Regions from separate parts of the Alcaligenes faecalis genome, predicted to be linked through region 2. Evidence: riboswitches for the same ligand, from Rfam matches in the RefSeq annotation. Region 2 holds a riboswitch; the other holds the start of a gene.

Region 1 (8,266 bases), 370 kb from region 2:
TTGGTTACAGAGAATTGTTAAGTGGTCTGGCTTCTACAATTTATTTTTATTATCGAATAAAAAATTAGGCTTCTACGTACGGTATTTCAGTAATTTTATTTTCTGTTTTCCTTGTAAATTAGCTGAGTAATTGGTTGTTCTGAAATCTTTTTTATTTTCCATGATAGGGTATCAGGTCTGTTAACTGGAATTGGCTGCTCTCACTTTTGTTTCGCTACCATAAGGTTGAGCCAGCAAGGTTTGCTCTTTCTATTTCCACAAGATCCACTAGCTTGTGTACTGAATCTAGCAATTGTTTATGGTCTTGTGCGGGTGAATATTCAAGAACCTTCAGGTTATAGTTTTTCGAAAGCATTTTTTTGTATTCGCTAGATATTTTCCCTGAGAGAGCAACATACTGGGGTGGTGCCGCTCCGAATGAACGTGCATATTGCTCCAGCACCAATGCTAGATCAGGATCGTTCATTCCGCATCCGATGAAAAGGAAAGTATGAGTCAGAACAAGCGCGTCGATAGCTTTATAAAAATTAGCATTTTTATTTCGGATATCGGCATAGTCTTCGCGTGTAAATATTAACTTGTCTGGAGTATCTATACATCCGTGGATTTTCAAAATTAATCGTTGATTTCCTCCTCCTCTTAACACCCTGGGAATGTCATCGTCATAATATTTTTTTACTTTTAACAGATTATGACTCTGGGCTGTCGCATAGTTATCAAATATTTTATCAAAATTTGGCGTTAGAACAATCGATGAGTCTAGTGAGAATACGGCCTTATGAAGCTCATTGGGAAGAAACTGTGGATTTAAAAATTGTTGCTCTACAAAAGGAATCCAATCGTGTTCCAGTTTATATTTTATAAGTTGGCAACAACTAAGATAATCTCCATTGTTTAAGAGCCTTTTCATCTCAGTTTTACTTCCTGTGCAGCGCGTAATCCCTGCCTCTAAGAAACTCTTCCATGAGGGAGGGGTTTGACCTGCTGCATTGAGAGACGTCATGGAGGCGCCTGCTCCTAAAAACAATACCGAACGCCGCCTCGCAATCGCGGACACTAGATCATCAGGCCACGAAATCATTCAAGACCTCAATGCTGTAATTGAAATTTGCAGCAATACCGGTGAACAACTCTAATGATTCATTGACCTTGGTGAAATGAGCTCCTACGATGCCGTCTGCATTTTTAAGTTCAAATACAGGCTTGCGGCTGTTTTGTGACATCGGAATTAAGCTGTGTAGATTTGGGATTGACCCGAGTTGGTAATTGAGGCCAACAGGCTTAGCCTGGTCTTTCAATAAGGTTTTTTCGATCGCCTGTGGTACTTCTGACATGATTTTTTCGTATGCTTTGACTGCCCTTCGTTCGCCCGAAGCATCTCGTTTTGCCGTGTATTGCTGATTTACGTAGCCGAGAAGGCGTAGCCTAAAGCTTAGGTCTGAAATTTCAGTTTCGTCAGCATCAGGGAGCGCACTGAGTTGCAAATCTAGGCGTCGCTTCCAGTCTTTCAGCCATGTTGAAATGTTTTCAGTTGCACGTATGCTGAAAATATCCATGGATAATGGCAAGATAAAATAATCGCAGGCAATTAATACGGCTCTATTAATTGATCCTAATGATGGCCCCATATCGAAAAAAACATAATCGTAATCTTCGCATTTGCTGAGAAATTCCCGAAACATGTATGTGGTGCGAATACCACGTACACCACCTGAATTCCAGTCCGCCGCGAGCGTATCTTCGATTAGTGCAAGACGTGGGTCACCCAATAATACATCTACTTTAAAGGTGGAGGATTTTCTGTATTTATTATCTGTAGAATAACCTTTCCCCTGCGAAAGAGGTCGAGCCATTGAATAAATTGTGAAGGCTGATTTCTTGTCGTAAATTTCTTTTAAAACGCTATCTTTAAACATGTATTGAGTAGCGTTCGTTTGGGGATCTGCGTCCACTATCAGGATTTTCTTTCCTTTATGAATTGCCAGATAAGCGGCTAAGTTGCATGTCAGCGTCGTTTTGCCAACACCGCCCTTGTTGGTGAAAAAAGCAATTGATTTCATAGGATTGGTTTCGTAGTTTGATAACGATTGCATGATTCTAGCTGACAGCTCAGGTTTTTGGCAGATTTGCGTGGGTCTCCAGCAATTGGCGTGCGAGGTAGTGAGTTGTGGTTGTTCGGAGTCGCTAAAAGGTATGCTCTATGTCGAAAGATGTTCTGAGGGTGATAAGGGCTGTAGTAAAAGTTGACGCTGAGAAATAAGATTGCCGATGAGCCTCGTAAAATTTATGGCTGTTTTCCGGACCCGAAGACCCGATTGGGGCTGAAAGCAGATATAGGTATGTTTTTATCAAGTAAGTTATAGAAAAATGAGATCTATTTAAAATGGAACTTAACTGAGCACTAATTCGGTTGCCTCAATAGTGGTTTGCTCGTCAGTTATACACTCCGTCAAGCTCCCATTCAGGGTTTTCCACCCCCCATCCGTTGTACCTATGAAGGCAGGTTTTCCGCACTCTCCGTGTGGTCTGCCCCCATCCTTTGGCCAAAGGGATACCCATTCGTACATCTACAGGACCTCTGTCTGTTAGGAAGACCTCTGTGACTCTCCGTTCCTCTCGTTTGTGCGCCCCGGCTGGGCGTGCGGTTCGTTTCCCTTTGGCTGCGCCTGCCTTGAAATTGGCGCTTGCCCTGGCTTTATCGGCTACGCTTGTCCCCGCTGTTTCCTTTGCCCAGCAAGCGGATGTGACGGTCTCCATTCCGTCCTCGTCCTTGGGTGATGCCTTGCTGCAATTAGGCCAGCAAACCTCTTTCCAGTTTATTTACACCTCCGACCTGGTGCGCGGTATCAAGGCTCAGTCCGTGTCTGGTCGCATGGCGCCGGAAGCGGCTTTGGACAAGTTGCTGCAGGGCACGGGTATTGCTTACACCCGCACTGGCAACACGATCCATCTGCGCAAGAAGGTGGATGTGGAGGAGCTGGCAGCCATCAAGGTGCGCGCTGCCAGTCCTGTCACGGAAGGCTCGGGTTCTTATACGGCGGCCGGGCCTAGTCGCACGGCGACGGGTTTTGATTTGTCGTTGCGCGAGACGCCGCAGTCCATCACTGTCATGACGCGCGAGCGTCTGGATGACTTCAACTTGTACAAATTGTCTGATGTGCTGGAGCAAACTCCCGGTGTGTCGGTAGACCAGCAGGGCGATGCTTTCAACTTCGCGATTCGGGGTTCGGCTGTGAATATGCAGACCGACGGGATGCGTCAGAAGGCCAGTGGCTGGCTGATCAATACGCAGACCCAGTACTCCATGGACGATATGGCCGAGATTGATCGTATCGAGGTCCTGAAAGGTTCGTCCGGTTTGATGACTGGAGATGGTGCTTACGGGGGCACAGTGAACATGATACGTAAGCGTCCCACGGATCAGTTTCAGGCCAGTGTTGGTGCAGCCGCCGGCAGTTGGGATAACTATCGGGTGGATGCTGACATCAGCTCGCCCTTGAACAAAAGTGGTTCGGTGCGTGGGCGTCTGGTAGCCGCTGCGGCGGATGGCAAGAGCTTTCAGGATTATGTGAAAAATAGCAGCAAGACCTTTTATGGGATTGTGGAAGCGGACCTGACCGATCGCACCTTGTTGACGGTCAGTTTTACCCACAAGAACCGTACACAGGATGGAACTGCGGGCACGGCCATGATTCAGGCTTATGCCGCTGATGGGCAGTTTTTGGGTCTGAAGCCTCGGGGTTTCAATGTCGCGGCGCCCTGGTCCGGTTACGAGCAAAAGACCAATACGCTGTTTCTGGATTTGACTCATCGCTTCGAGAACGATTGGTCGGCCACTCTGAAAGGCAGCCTGGACAAGACGGTGAATCCGGGCGGTCAATCGGGGATCTGGTTTACCGGGGTTCCTGCTGTAGTGGACATGACCTGGGATCGTGATTATGAAACCCGCAACCGTAATCTGGCTTTGGAAGTGCAAGGGCCATTTAATCTGTTCGGGCGTCAGCACGAGCTGCGTTTTGGGGCCGATACCTACCGGACGACCACCGAGTCCTATGCCGGTGGTGACCGTTTTACCAACGTAGGCCTGGACTACAACGGCGGTGGCGGTGTGTTGCCAATGCCGGATTTCACCACCATGCCGATTGATAATCACAGTTACTTCAGCTCGCAACGCAATTCGCTGTATGCGGCGGGTTTGTTCAGCCTGGCAGACCCGGTGAAGTTGATTGGTGGTGTTCGATATACCGACTTCAAGCAGTTTGATGAAACCCCGTACTCCTACAGCAATAACGATTTCAAGCAGCACGGCGTGTTGACACCGTATGCGGGTCTGGTTGTGGATCTGACTGAGCAGATTTCTGTTTACGGTAGTTACGCCAGCATATTCAAGGCACAAAGCGCCAAGGATATTGATGGCAATACGCTGGACCCGGAACGTGGTTTGACCTACGAGCTGGGTGCCAAGGGCGAGTTCTTTGATGGTGCCTTGAATGCCAGCGTGGCCCGCTTCTGGATGAAGACGGACAACACGGCAGAGTCCACCGGCGAAGTGCGTCCCACCGGGGAAACGATTTACCGTGCAGTCAATGGCGCCACACGCCGGGGTTACGAGCTGGAGCTGTCGGGTGAAGTGGCTCCGGGCTGGCAGTTGCAGGGCAGCTATGTACAGAACAGCAGCAGCTTGCAGGCTACGGATATTGTGCCCAAGCATCAGTTCAAACTGGCCAGCAGCTATCGCTTCCGAGAAAACTTGCCGGGTCTGTCTGTCGGTGTGGCTGCACGCTGGCAAAGTAAGGCTTCGGCCCGTTTGATGGATCAGCCTTCTTACTGGGTGTTCGACATGATGGCCCGCTATCAGGTCAACAAGCACCTGAGTCTGGGGGCGAATGTGAATAATGTGTTTGACAAGAAATACATGTCCGGCTTGCGGGACTTTGGGCGTATTCAGTATTCCTGGGGGCCGCCAAGAAACTTCACGGTGAATATGCGTTACCAGTTCTAAGCCAGTTGGGGATCAGGGCTGTGAACGAAGCTGAATATACTTGAATCCCCCTTATGCAATCTGCATTAAAAAGCCACCCGCTTGGGTGGCTTTTTGCAGTCGGGCTCCAGCCTCGTTCCAGTTCTACTGCCCAAGGACAGCGAGTTGGAGTGTTGCCAGTGTGTGCCAGCCAGGTTTTGTAGAACGAGGCCAGACCCGACTGCGGCAACACGGTTCTTGGTAGAACCGTGTTGTGTCCATCACAACTTAGCGTACGCTTTGCGCCGCCAGGCCCAGGGCCAGATCCTGCTTCATGCGTTTCTTGTAGAAAGGCAGGCAAATGAACAAGGCCAGGAACCAGAATGGCGTGGCGATCAGACCGATCAGGGTTTCTTCCTCCTGGCTGAACAAGTACAGCGCAAAGGCAAAGAACGCCAGGGTCAGGTAGCACATGGGAATCGCAAAGGGCATTTTGTAGCTCGATGCGGCATGGGCCTCAGGGCGAATGCGACGGTACTTCAGGTAGGTGATCAGAATCACGGCCCAGACAAAGATAAAGCAGATGCTGGCCACGGTGGTCACAATGGTGAACACACGCATTACGTCGCCTTCTGCGTAAAGCAGGAACAGGCTGGACAGCAAAAGGGCGCAAGAATAGATCAGACCGTTACGGGGAGTGCCGTTACGCGACAACTGGCTGAATGCCTCCGGAGCCAGCTTGTTCTTGGACAGACCGTACAACATGCGGCCAGTCGAGAACATGCCGCTATTGGCGGACGACAGGGCCGAGGTCAGCACCACAAAGTTGATGATGGCTGCAGCGGCACCCACGCCAATCAGCAAGAACATATTCACAAACGGGCTCTTGTTGGGCGCAACAATATCCCAGGGGGTGACGGTCATGATGGCGGTCAGGGCCAGCACGTAAAATACAATCACGCGAACGGGAATCTTGTTGATGGCTTTGGGCAGGTTCTTGGCTGGGTCTGCTGTTTCAGCAGAAGCCGTACCCACCAGCTCAATCCCCACGAAAGCAAAGATGGCGATCTGGAAGGCGGCAAAGAAACCATGCAGGCCATTGGGGAACATGCCACCGCGATCCCACAAGTGGGTCAGGCTGGCTTTTTCGCCGGTTGGGCCGACAAAGCCGGTGAACAGCAGGTAAGCACCCACACCAATCAGGGCCACAATGGCGATGATCTTGACCAGGGCAAACCAGAACTCCAGCTCGCCAAACAATTTGGCCGACAGCAGGTTAAAGATCAGCAAGAAGGCAATGCAGGCCAGGCCGGGTAACCAGAGCGGAATGTCCGGCCACCAGAATTGGGTATAGCCGGTAATGGCGACAATATCTGCAATACCAATCACCACCCAGCAGAACCAATAACTCCAGCCCAGAAAGTAGCCCATGGTGGGCCCGAGAATATCGGCGGAGAAATCCACAAAAGATTTGTATTCCAGGTTATGCAGGAGCAGTTCTCCCATCGCCCGCATAACAAAGAATAAAAAGAACCCGATGATCATGTAGGTAAACAAGACCGAGGGTCCGGCCAGGCTAATGGTGCGGCCTGATCCCATAAATAGCCCTGTACCGATAGCGCCTCCAATTGCTATCAGTTGCAGGTGCCGGTTTTTCAACGAGCGCTGCAGTCCAGATGAATGTTGCTGAGACACACTGTTCTCCTAATTTTTTTTCGTTCAAATGCGTAATTATGACTGTGCTGCGAGAAAACAAAGGGCACAACCCGTCCTCAAGGACGGTTTTCTTGATGCCGATCTAAATAGGGTACGGAGCGCACAGCAGTCCTCCTTGTTCTGACGACATGAAATGTCAAAACAGACCTGTGTGCGAATTGAAATGGGAATAGGGTTGTGGTGTCAGGCGGCCAGAAAATGGCACCCGACTATCTGCTCATAGATAGGCTCCGGACGAATAGGTGAACAAAGACCATATGGCCTCTGTACCCCCTCTGTCCGTTTACCTGAGAGCTTATCCATCGGTTCGCGATGGTCCCCTTCGGTGGGCACTGGTGTGCCTCTCTCCAGATGGTCAAAGGTTCAGGATTCTTTTGCCTGAGAGATTCCGGGGTCGTTGCTCCGTCGGCGCTTCATCAAAGTGAAGACTCTCACCTGAACCGTTATTGACGCCGCTATTGTATAGACAGCTAAAAAGCGATGACTACTAGCGTTAACCTGTAGGCTTTTAATGAGAATAGTTCTTGTTTGTTGAGGGGTTTTGTGGCTGGTGCTCGGGCATAGAGGGGCGTGGGGGAGGACGTTGAGCCTTTTTCTTCCAATGCCTGTGAAAACGTCCCGTTTTTTGCATGGCAGCTATTCCCGGATACGGTGAGGCTGCAACAGAAATTGGCTGTCATCGGCCTACAATACTGGCTGTCTGGCAATTTCTGTGCGTCTTTATATGGTCGAATCGATTCTGCAACTTATCGAGCAACACGGTCTGTTGATCGTGTTTTTCAATGTCCTGGTGGAGCAGGCAGGCGCGCCTATTCCTGCCTATCCGGTGCTGGTGGTAACGGGTGCCTTGCATGAGTCGGGCGGCTACAGCTTGTGGAGCTTGCTGGGTTTTGCCGTACTGGGCGCGATGATTGCGGACTACGGCTGGTATCTGGCTGGGCGACGCTATGGCGGCAGGCTGCTGGCCTTGCTGTGCAAGATTTCCCTCTCGCCGGATTCCTGTATTCGTCAGACCGAATCCATTTATATGCGCTGGGGCGCACCGTCCTTGATGGTGGCCAAGTTCATACCGGGCTTTGCCTCGATTGCCAGTGTGCTGGCCGGTACGGTGGGTACGCCAAGAAGAAGCTTCCTGCTTTACGACATTATCGGGGCTGCGGTCTGGGCCGGCTCTGCCGTGTTTCTGGGCTCCTTGTTCAGCTCGGCGGTGGATGAGCTGTTGAATGTGCTGATCAGCCTGGGTGTGGTGGGCGGAATTTTGCTGGCACTGGCTTTGGCTGTGTTCATTGCCAGAAAGTGGTGGCAGCGACATCGCTTCATGAAATCCTTGTGCATGGAGCGTGTCAGTGTGCAGGAGCTGCATCAGATGTTGTCCTCGGACACGCCACCCACGATTGTGGATGTGCGTTCGACCCTTATGCAGGCCCAGGGACGTATTCCTGGGGCGATCAGTCTGGCTTTGGGTGAGGCTACGCTGAATTTGATTACCGACGGGGAAATTATTGTGTATTGCGATTGCCCCAACGAGGTGTCCGCGGCCCTGGTGTCCAAGCGTTTGCTGCAAAGTGGCTATAGCCGGGTGCGCCCTTT
Region 2 (8,266 bases):
GCTTGCAGCAAGTGGCCAGTGAACACCAGGTCTGTCCCTATTACTTGAGCCAGGAAATGCTGCGCTGGGCGGACGCCATTGTGGGCGACTACAACTATTTTTTCGACACGCATGCGGTGCTGTATAGCCAGACTCTGGTCCAGCAATGGCGCAGCGCTGTTCTGGTGGACGAAGCACACAACTTGGTAGAACGCGCCCGCTCCATGTATTCCGCGTCTTTCTCGCAAGTGCAGCTACGTATGGCGCGTAAAGCCGCGCCTTCGGCCTTGAAGCGTCATTTCGCTCCCTTGACTCGCTTGATGGAGGACTTGATACCCGAGGAAGGCGGCGACCAATGGGGACTGGAAAAAATCCCGGAGGATTTGCTGGAGCAGTGCGAATATCTGGCTGCCCGTTTAGGGGCCTATGTGGCTGAGAACCCCATGCCACAAGACAGCCCCTTGCTGCAGTTTTATTTCGAGTTGCTGTACTTTGTGGACCTGGCCGGACAGTTCGGCTCGCATTCCTTGTTTGATATTTTGGCGCAGCGCGATGGTGTACTCCTGAACCTGCGCAATATCGTGCCTGCTCCATTTCTGGCCGAACGCTATGGCGATGCGCACGGTGTGGTGCTGTTCTCCGGCACCATGAACCCATCACAGTTTTATCGTGATGTCTTGGGTTTGCCGCCAAGCACGGCTGAGTTGAACGTGGCATCCCCTTATCGGGCCGAGCAGCTACGGGTACGCCAGTATGCTGGCCTGTCCACGCGCTATGCTGACCGGGCCCAGAGCCTGAGCGGGGTCTGCGACATTGTCGGGCAGGCCTATCAAGAGCAGCCGGGCAACTATCTCTTGTTCTTGAGCAGCTTTGATTATCTGGAGCAGGTCAGCCAGGCCTTGCAGGAGCGCTGGCCGGATATGCCGCTTTGGCATCAGCAACCGGGCATGAGCGATCTGCAAAGAACGCAGTTTCTGGACCGCTTTACGCTGGACGGGAGGGGAGTGGGTTTGGCAGTGCTGGGAGGGGCGTTTTCAGAAGGGGTAGATTTACCCGGTAAACGCTTGATCGGTGCTTTTATTGCCACCTTGGGTTTGCCGCAATTCAATCCGGCCAATGAGTCGGTGCGGCAAGTCATGGCCCGGCTCTTTGGGGAGCGGCGGGCCTATGACTATACCTATCTGTATCCCGGACTACGCAAGATTACACAGGCCGCGGGTCGTGTGATTCGCGATGAACTGGATCAAGGCTTTGTGTATCTGCTGGACGAGCGCTATGGGCAGCGGCGGGTGCAGCAGCTGCTGCCGGACTGGTGGCAAATTGAGCAGGTGCGGACTGACGCTCGTTCTGGGCAATCACTTCGGTAATGATTTGTGCGGTGGCGGCTGACAGCGTCCAGCCCAGGTGACCGTGGCCGGTGTTGTAGTAGACGCCCGGGCGGCTGCCTGCTTTTACGCGCGGCATCATGTCCGGCATCATGGGACGCAAACCTGCCCACGGTACAACACGGTCGGTCGCCGCATCGTGGAAGTTGCGACGGGTCCAGTTGGTCAGCGGAGCAATACGGTCGGCGCGAATGTCCTTGTTGGCGCCGTTGTATTCCGCCGTACCGGCCACACGCAGGCGATCTTTGCCCAGGCGGCTGGTCACAATCTTGGCTTCTTCGTCCAGCAAGCTGACCCAAGGGGCTGCATGTTGGGCTTCGGGCGTATCCAGGTACACCGAGATCGAATAGCCTTTGACGGGGTAGATATTGATGTAGTCACCCAGCATATGGGCCAGATGACGGCTGCCTACGCCGGCGCACACCACCAAAGAATCGACAGACAGCGTATGGGTGTGGGCTTCAGCGCCTTCACCGGTACGCAGCTGGATACGATGTGGTGGGCCGCAATCAATACCCAGAACTTCTGTATCTTGCAGGAACTTCACGCCGCGCTTGGCGCAAGCATTGGCCAGGCCGCGAGTGTATTTGTGAATATCGCCCGTGGCATCCGAAGGCGTAAAGAAACCGCCGTAGTAAGTGCCTTGCAAGGCAGGTTCGATCTGGTGGATTTCTTCGTTGGTAACGGTACGGCGCTCCAGACCGCCTTTTTGCAACAGCTGGCTGACTTTCTTGCCAGATTCAAAGCCGCCGGGGGTGTGGTAAATGTGCAGAATGCCGCGCTGTTCCAGGTCGAAATCAATGTTTTCGTCCTTGGCCCATTGGTACAGATTCTCGCGGGCGGTAATGGCCAGCTTGACGGTGTCCACGGTGTTGCGCTCGTAACCGGAAATCGCGCCTACAAACTGCGCCATCCAGCTGTATTTGTGCCAGCTTGGCTTGGGGTTGAACAGCAGTGGGGCGTCTTTGCGCATCATCCATTTCAAACCCTTGAGAATGGTGCTGCGGCTGTTCCAGACTTCGGCATTGCACGCGGACAACTGCCCGCCGTTGGCGAAGGAGGTTTCCATCGCGGGGTAGCGCAGGCGGTCGATAACGGTAACTTGATAGCCTTTCAGGCTGAGGGCGTAGGCGGTGGTGATTCCGGAAATACCGGCGCCAATGACGGCAATATGCGACATAACAGGCTCCTGACAGGTGAATTACCACCGAGTAGTGGCAATACCCCATCTGTCCTGTGACCTGAGAGTTTATCCAACCGATGTATCAGGCTGGGCTCCTTCGGTGGGCGTCATGCGCCGCTCTCCAGAGTGTCGGGCTGGTACGATCCTTTTGCCTGAGAGATTCCGGGGTGGTTGCTCCGTCGGCGCCTGACTGAACAGGTCTCTTTCATACCGCCTGTAGTGACGCGACTACAGTAGCTGTGCTTACAAAAGTTTGCAATCAGGGTAAACCGGGAGCTGCATGCAGCGCTTGGAGGGTTTCCATGGATAGATGCGATTGTTGGCTAAGCCCGGGAAGTTGTTGAGTCTGCCGGTCCTTGATGCCGAGTTATTACTTACTGTTCGCCTAATTTGGGTCCGATATTTCGTTGAGTCCAGAGCGGGGCTTGTTTCTTTATGGACTTAGTCCAAGCGGTAATGCGCACCCAGACTGTGTGGCCGATCCAAGGCTGCCTGGGTCAGCAGCCAGGCAGTGTCCAGTTGCAGGCTGAGGGTTCGTTGGTCGAGGCTGGGGGGGAGAAGGCTCATTTGCCTGCGCCAATGGTCCAGGGTGTGCAAGGCTTGGATCAGTCCTTGGTGATTGCGTAGCAAGCCGACATGCTCTTGCATTAAGTTGCGTAAGGAGGTGAGGGAGGGGGGATTGTTGGTGGAGGGGCTGTGGTTACTACTGCTGCCGTTGCCATAGCTATTGCTTTCGCCATGGTGGCAACCTTTGTTGTTGGTGGTGGTTATGTTTTCCACTGCATTGGCTGCCGCCGCAGTCATAAGGGAAGGTCTTGGACTTGGCTTCGAGCTCGAATTAGAGTTCAAACCCAAACCCCAATTGGGGACGACACTAGCCTGTGAACTGGAACTGGAACTGGAACTGGAGTTTGGTTTTGAGTTTGTGTATGAACATGAGCTTGAAATCGAACTTGTATTTGCAACATCTGTCTCAGGGACCAAAGCTGAACGCTGGGTCCTCTTGCTTCTAGCAATCGCCTCGGCAGCTGCCCGCCCCATGACGACGCACTCCAGCAAGGAGTTGCTGGCCAAGCGATTCGCTCCATGCAAACCTGTGCAGGCTACTTCACCCACGGCGTACAAACCAGCTACCGTTGTACGGCCTGACAAGTCTGTTTCAATCCCTCCACAGCTGTAGTGCGCGGCAGGCGCTACCGGCACCCAATCCTTACGTAAATCCAGCCCCCGCCGCAAACCTTCTTCCAACGCTTTCGGGAAATGCTGCTGCAAAGTGTCCGCACCAAGATGGCGCACATCAAGCCAGACATGGTTGCTACCCTCATGCCGCATCTGCGCTGCGATAGCACGCGACACAATATCGCGTGGAGCTAGCTCCCCTCTGGCGTCGTAGTCCGGCATGAAGCGGCGGCCTTGCTTGTCCAATAAATGACCACCCTCACCACGCAAGGCTTCAGTCAGCAGAAAGGTCGGACCCTCTGCATGCAGGCAGGTCGGATGAAACTGCACAAACTCCAGATCGCGTATCGCCGCACCTGCACGCCAGGCCAAGGCAATCCCTTCTCCCAAAGCGCTGCCGGGATTGGTGCTGTGTGCATATAGACTGCCCAGTCCACCTGTTGCCAACACGACATGGTCCGCCAAAATAGTCTCGTAGCGACGAGTGTGCTTGTCGTAGATATCCACGCCAGCCACCGTGCCTTGTTCGTTACGGCGTAAAGCCAATGCTAGGCAATCTGTCCGCTGCTGAATATGAGAGGCTTGAGCCAATTGGGGAACCAGTGCCTGCATGATGGCGGAGCCGCTTGCGTCAGCCGCGTGCACGATGCGTCGCTGGCTATGCCCACCCTCGCGGGTCAGATGCAATTGGCCATCTTCGGTTCTGTCCAGAGGCACCTGCCTTTCCAGTAGCCAGTGCACCGCATCTGGAGCGGCTTGCACAATCCCACGTACCGCGTTCTTATCCGAGTGCCGAGCACCGGCTTCCAGCGTGTCTTCAATGTGTTGTTCCAGGCTGTCCTGGGCACTGAGAACGGCGGCCAGACCGCCCAAGGCCATAGGGCTGGCCCCGCAAGGAACGGGGGCGCTACTCAGCAGGGTCACGTTCATCGAGGAAGGCAAGGACAGGGCCAGACTGGTGCCAGCCAACCCCACACCGATGATTAACACATCCGTCTGTGTTGAGCCTGATTGCATCAAGCGGCTCCTACATGTTGGAACTGCTGACTGTGCTCGGCCAGGTCTGCACTCACGCGCAGATTGTTTTGTTGTGCAGCGGCAAAATCCATCATGCGTTGCAAGGAGCGTCGTGCGCCTTCACGCAGCTCTGCGGCCACTTGAATACCAGGGCCTGGCTGACTCAAGCGTTGATGCAGGGCTTCCAGACTGTTCAAGGCCATCCAGGGGCAGTAGGCGCAGCTTTTGCAGGTGGCGCTCTCGCCTGCCGTGGGTGCCGCCAGAAAGGTCTTCCCCGGAGCCTGCTGGCGCATGGCGTGCAAAATCCCTTGATCAGTGGCGACGATAAAGGTGCTGGCAGGATGATTGACGGCAGCGCGCAGCAACTGAGTTGTCGAGCCAACCACATCGGCCAGCGCAACCACTGAAGCGGGTGACTCGGGATGCACCAGAACCTGGGCATCGGGGTGCTCGCTCATCAAGGCTTTTAAACCACCGGCCTTGAACTCGTCATGGACTAGACAGGAACCTTGCCAAAGCAGCATGTCTGCGCCGGTTTGCTTCTGAATATAGGAGCCCAAGTGACGATCCGGTGCCCATAGAATCTTTTTCCCTTGTGTGTGTAAATGCCGCACGATGTCCAGGGCGATGGAGGACGTCACAACCCAATCGGCCTGTGCCTTGACGGCTGCGCTGGTATTGGCATACACCACCACTTCCCGGTCCGGATGCGCAGCACAGAATTGCTTGAAATCCTCGGGGGCGCATCCCAGATCCAGAGAGCACGTTGCCTCGTCATGCACAGCCAGTACACGTTTTTCTGGACTTAGGATTTTGGCGGATTCAGCCATAAAACCCACGCCGGCTACCAGCACCGTGCTGGCCTCATGCTCTTGTCCAAAACGCGCCATCTCCAACGAGTCACCCACGCAGCCGCCGGTTTCCAAGGCCAGATCCTGAATATCGGGATCTGTGTAGTAGTGAGCGACTAGTACGGCGTCTTGCTCCTTCAATTGTTTGGCCAAAGCTTGTTTCAACGTGGCCTTATCGCTTTGCAGGTTGAATTTGGAAGGGACTTCATGCCAGGTAATCTGACGGCTCAAAGCGTCCTTGGCGTCGGGCTGGCAGACATCAACGGGGAAATGCCGAATCATGGTCGTCCTTGATGCTCACTTTGAGCATAAATGGATTAAAAAAATGGGAAATATGACTTTTTGAGCGAAAAGAAGAGTGTCTCTATTGTTATGCTTTTTTTGAGCATAAATAAAAAATCGGTGTTCTGCAAGCACAAGAACAGGATAGGGGAAGAAAAAAGAGGGGTGCCCCGCTTTGGACACTTGGGCTCAAAGCGGGGTGGAAACCCTTTAAGGCGCGGGGTTCGGGGTGTGGTGATGAATAGCGTTGATCTTGGCGATCAGCTCATCACTTAACTGAACATCTACACTGGCGATGTTCTCGCGCAGTTGCTCCAGCGTGGTTGCACCGATCAGATTGCTGCTGGTAAAGGCTTGCTGGTTCACCCAGGCCAGGGCCAATTGAGTGGGCGTCAAACCGTTTTCGCGAGCCAGTTCGTTGTAGGCCAATGCCGCTTCACGAGCACGAGGGGCATCGTAGCGGGTGAAACGGCTGTACAAGGTCAAACGTCCTTTTTCAGGGCGGGCGCCGTTGTCATATTTGCCCGTCAACACACCCATCGCCAAAGGCGAGTAGGCCAGCAGACCCAGGCCCTCGTAACGGCAGAATTCGGATAGCCCCTCTTCAAACACGCGGTTCAGCAGGTTGTAGGGATTCTGGATCGTGGCAATCAAAGGCAGAGAGCGGGAACGCGACAACTCCAGAAAGCGCGAGACACCCCAGGGCGTTTCATTGGACACGCCTATGTGACGTACCTTGCCTTGACGCACAAAATCGTCCAGTACCGACAAGGTTTCTTCAATAGGGATGGTGTCTTCTTCTTTCCACGGGTAGCTACGCTGTCCAAACGTCACTGTACTGCGATCTGGCCAGTGCAGCTGATACAGGTCCAGATAGTCTGTTTGCAGCCGACGCAGGCTGTCATGCAGGGCTTGTTCCAGATTCTTGCGATCCAGGCTAGTGCCGCCATTGCGGATGTGGCCAGGGCGCTTGGGGTCACGTTGGGGACCGGCGATTTTGCTGGCCAGAACAATGTCCTTGCGGCGGCCGGTTTTAGCCAGCCAGGTGCCGATATATTGCTCGGTCAAACCTTGCGTGGTCGCCATGGGGGGAACAGGGTACATCTCGGCGGTATCCACCAGATTCACACCCAGTTCCAGGGCAAGGTCCAGCTGAGCGTGTGCATCGGCCTCGCTGTTCTGTTCCCCGTAAGTCATGGTGCCCAAACCGATCAGGCTGACATCCAGGTCTGTATTGCCCAGCTTGCGGTATTTCATTTACTTCGACTCCCGAAAACGCAGGGCCGGGCGGCCCTACAAACCGTGCATGGTAGCGTATTTAGCCAGCCTGCCGCTGTGCCGATTGAACTGATTCTTCATAAAAAAACCATCGCAAGTTATTTGCGATGGTTTTGCGTTGAGGCACTACTGTAGTGCTGAGCTGTTTTAGGCCGCCTCATCATGCTCCGGCAAGGCAGGGGGAGCAGGTAGTGGACGATTCGGCAGCAAAGGCAAACCGTGCTTGCTGCGCAAACGTTGGCAATCCACATTTGGGCTGCCATCCAGTTCCCAGATTTGGTAATCACGACAGGGGGTAGGACGATCCGGATAGATAGCGCAATGAATCCCGGGCTGGCCCAAAGTGCCACGCAAGGCAATACAGCGACCTTCACCTTGCTCGGTTCCTTTCATGCAGGCGCGCAGCGGACCAACCTTGGTGGTCAACTCGACCGGCACCGTACCGCCAGTCTCGCCGCTTAACTCACCACTATAAAAAGACACCCGAAAGTGCGAACAGCACACACCACAGCTTAAACAGGGGTTCTCGTCAAAAATCTCGTCATTGGGGGGCGTATAAAGCACCGCTTCCAGCGTAGTTTCCTGAACGCCAGGCAAATCCAGCAGTTGAGTCGGGGTGGGCGGGAGAGAAGAGCAAGTCATGTGCGTAGGTGTCCCGTAGCGGCCGCAGATCCGTTTCAGACGAGATCGATGATCTGCAGGCGTAAAGCAATTATTTTATTTTTGCCCGAAGAACTTGAATAGAAAAATCGTGTGGCAGTGGGGTGGCTTGATGCTGGCTGGAGACAGATTATGTGTATCTATATGTTTCATTGATCCGTCTGGCCAGGAAAGGCGTAAATTTCTGGAAATCTGCATGTCTTTTGTTTAACTCTTATAAAACAATGAATTGCGATGTTTTCCAGGTTTTCAGGGCTATTTGTTTAGATGGATCATAAAAAAAAGATCATCTTTTTTATAGGAAAACGCAAAATAGTGTTGACAGCCCTATAGGGAAGATCTATTATTTCATTTCTTCACCGCAGGCGGTTAGCTCAGTTGGTTAGAGCGCTACGTTGACATCGTAGAGGTCGCTGGTTCGAATCCAGTACTGCCTACCAGAATACATGCAC

What was found. Region 2 has a riboswitch for glycine ahead of CPY64_RS19185 (D-amino acid dehydrogenase). Riboswitches for the same ligand answer to the same signal wherever they lie in the genome.
Region 1: another riboswitch for glycine. It lies ahead of CPY64_RS05325 (amino acid permease); the one in region 2 lies ahead of CPY64_RS19185 (D-amino acid dehydrogenase).

The regions. Positions count from the first base shown of each region.
Region 1 is NZ_CP023667.1:1,154,498-1,162,763, forward strand. It holds gene CPY64_RS05310 (SIR2 family NAD-dependent protein deacylase) at 215-1,003, opposite strand; gene CPY64_RS05315 (AAA family ATPase) at 1,065-2,060, opposite strand; gene CPY64_RS05320 (TonB-dependent siderophore receptor) at 2,600-5,002, shown strand; gene CPY64_RS05325 (amino acid permease) at 5,249-6,655, opposite strand; glycine riboswitch at 7,033-7,122, opposite strand; gene CPY64_RS05330 (rhodanese-like domain-containing protein) at 7,401-8,266, shown strand, end outside.
Region 2 is NZ_CP023667.1:1,522,475-1,530,740, forward strand. It holds partial or broken gene CPY64_RS19180 (ATP-dependent DNA helicase) at 1-1,238, shown strand, start outside; gene CPY64_RS19185 (D-amino acid dehydrogenase) at 1,183-2,544, opposite strand; glycine riboswitch at 2,593-2,673, opposite strand; glycine riboswitch at 2,678-2,765, opposite strand; gene nadB (L-aspartate oxidase) at 2,989-4,743, opposite strand; gene nadA (quinolinate synthase NadA) at 4,743-5,876, opposite strand; gene CPY64_RS07005 (NADP(H)-dependent aldo-keto reductase) at 6,087-7,133, opposite strand; gene CPY64_RS07010 (YkgJ family cysteine cluster protein) at 7,302-7,718, opposite strand; tRNA gene CPY64_RS07015 (tRNA-Val) at 8,178-8,254, shown strand.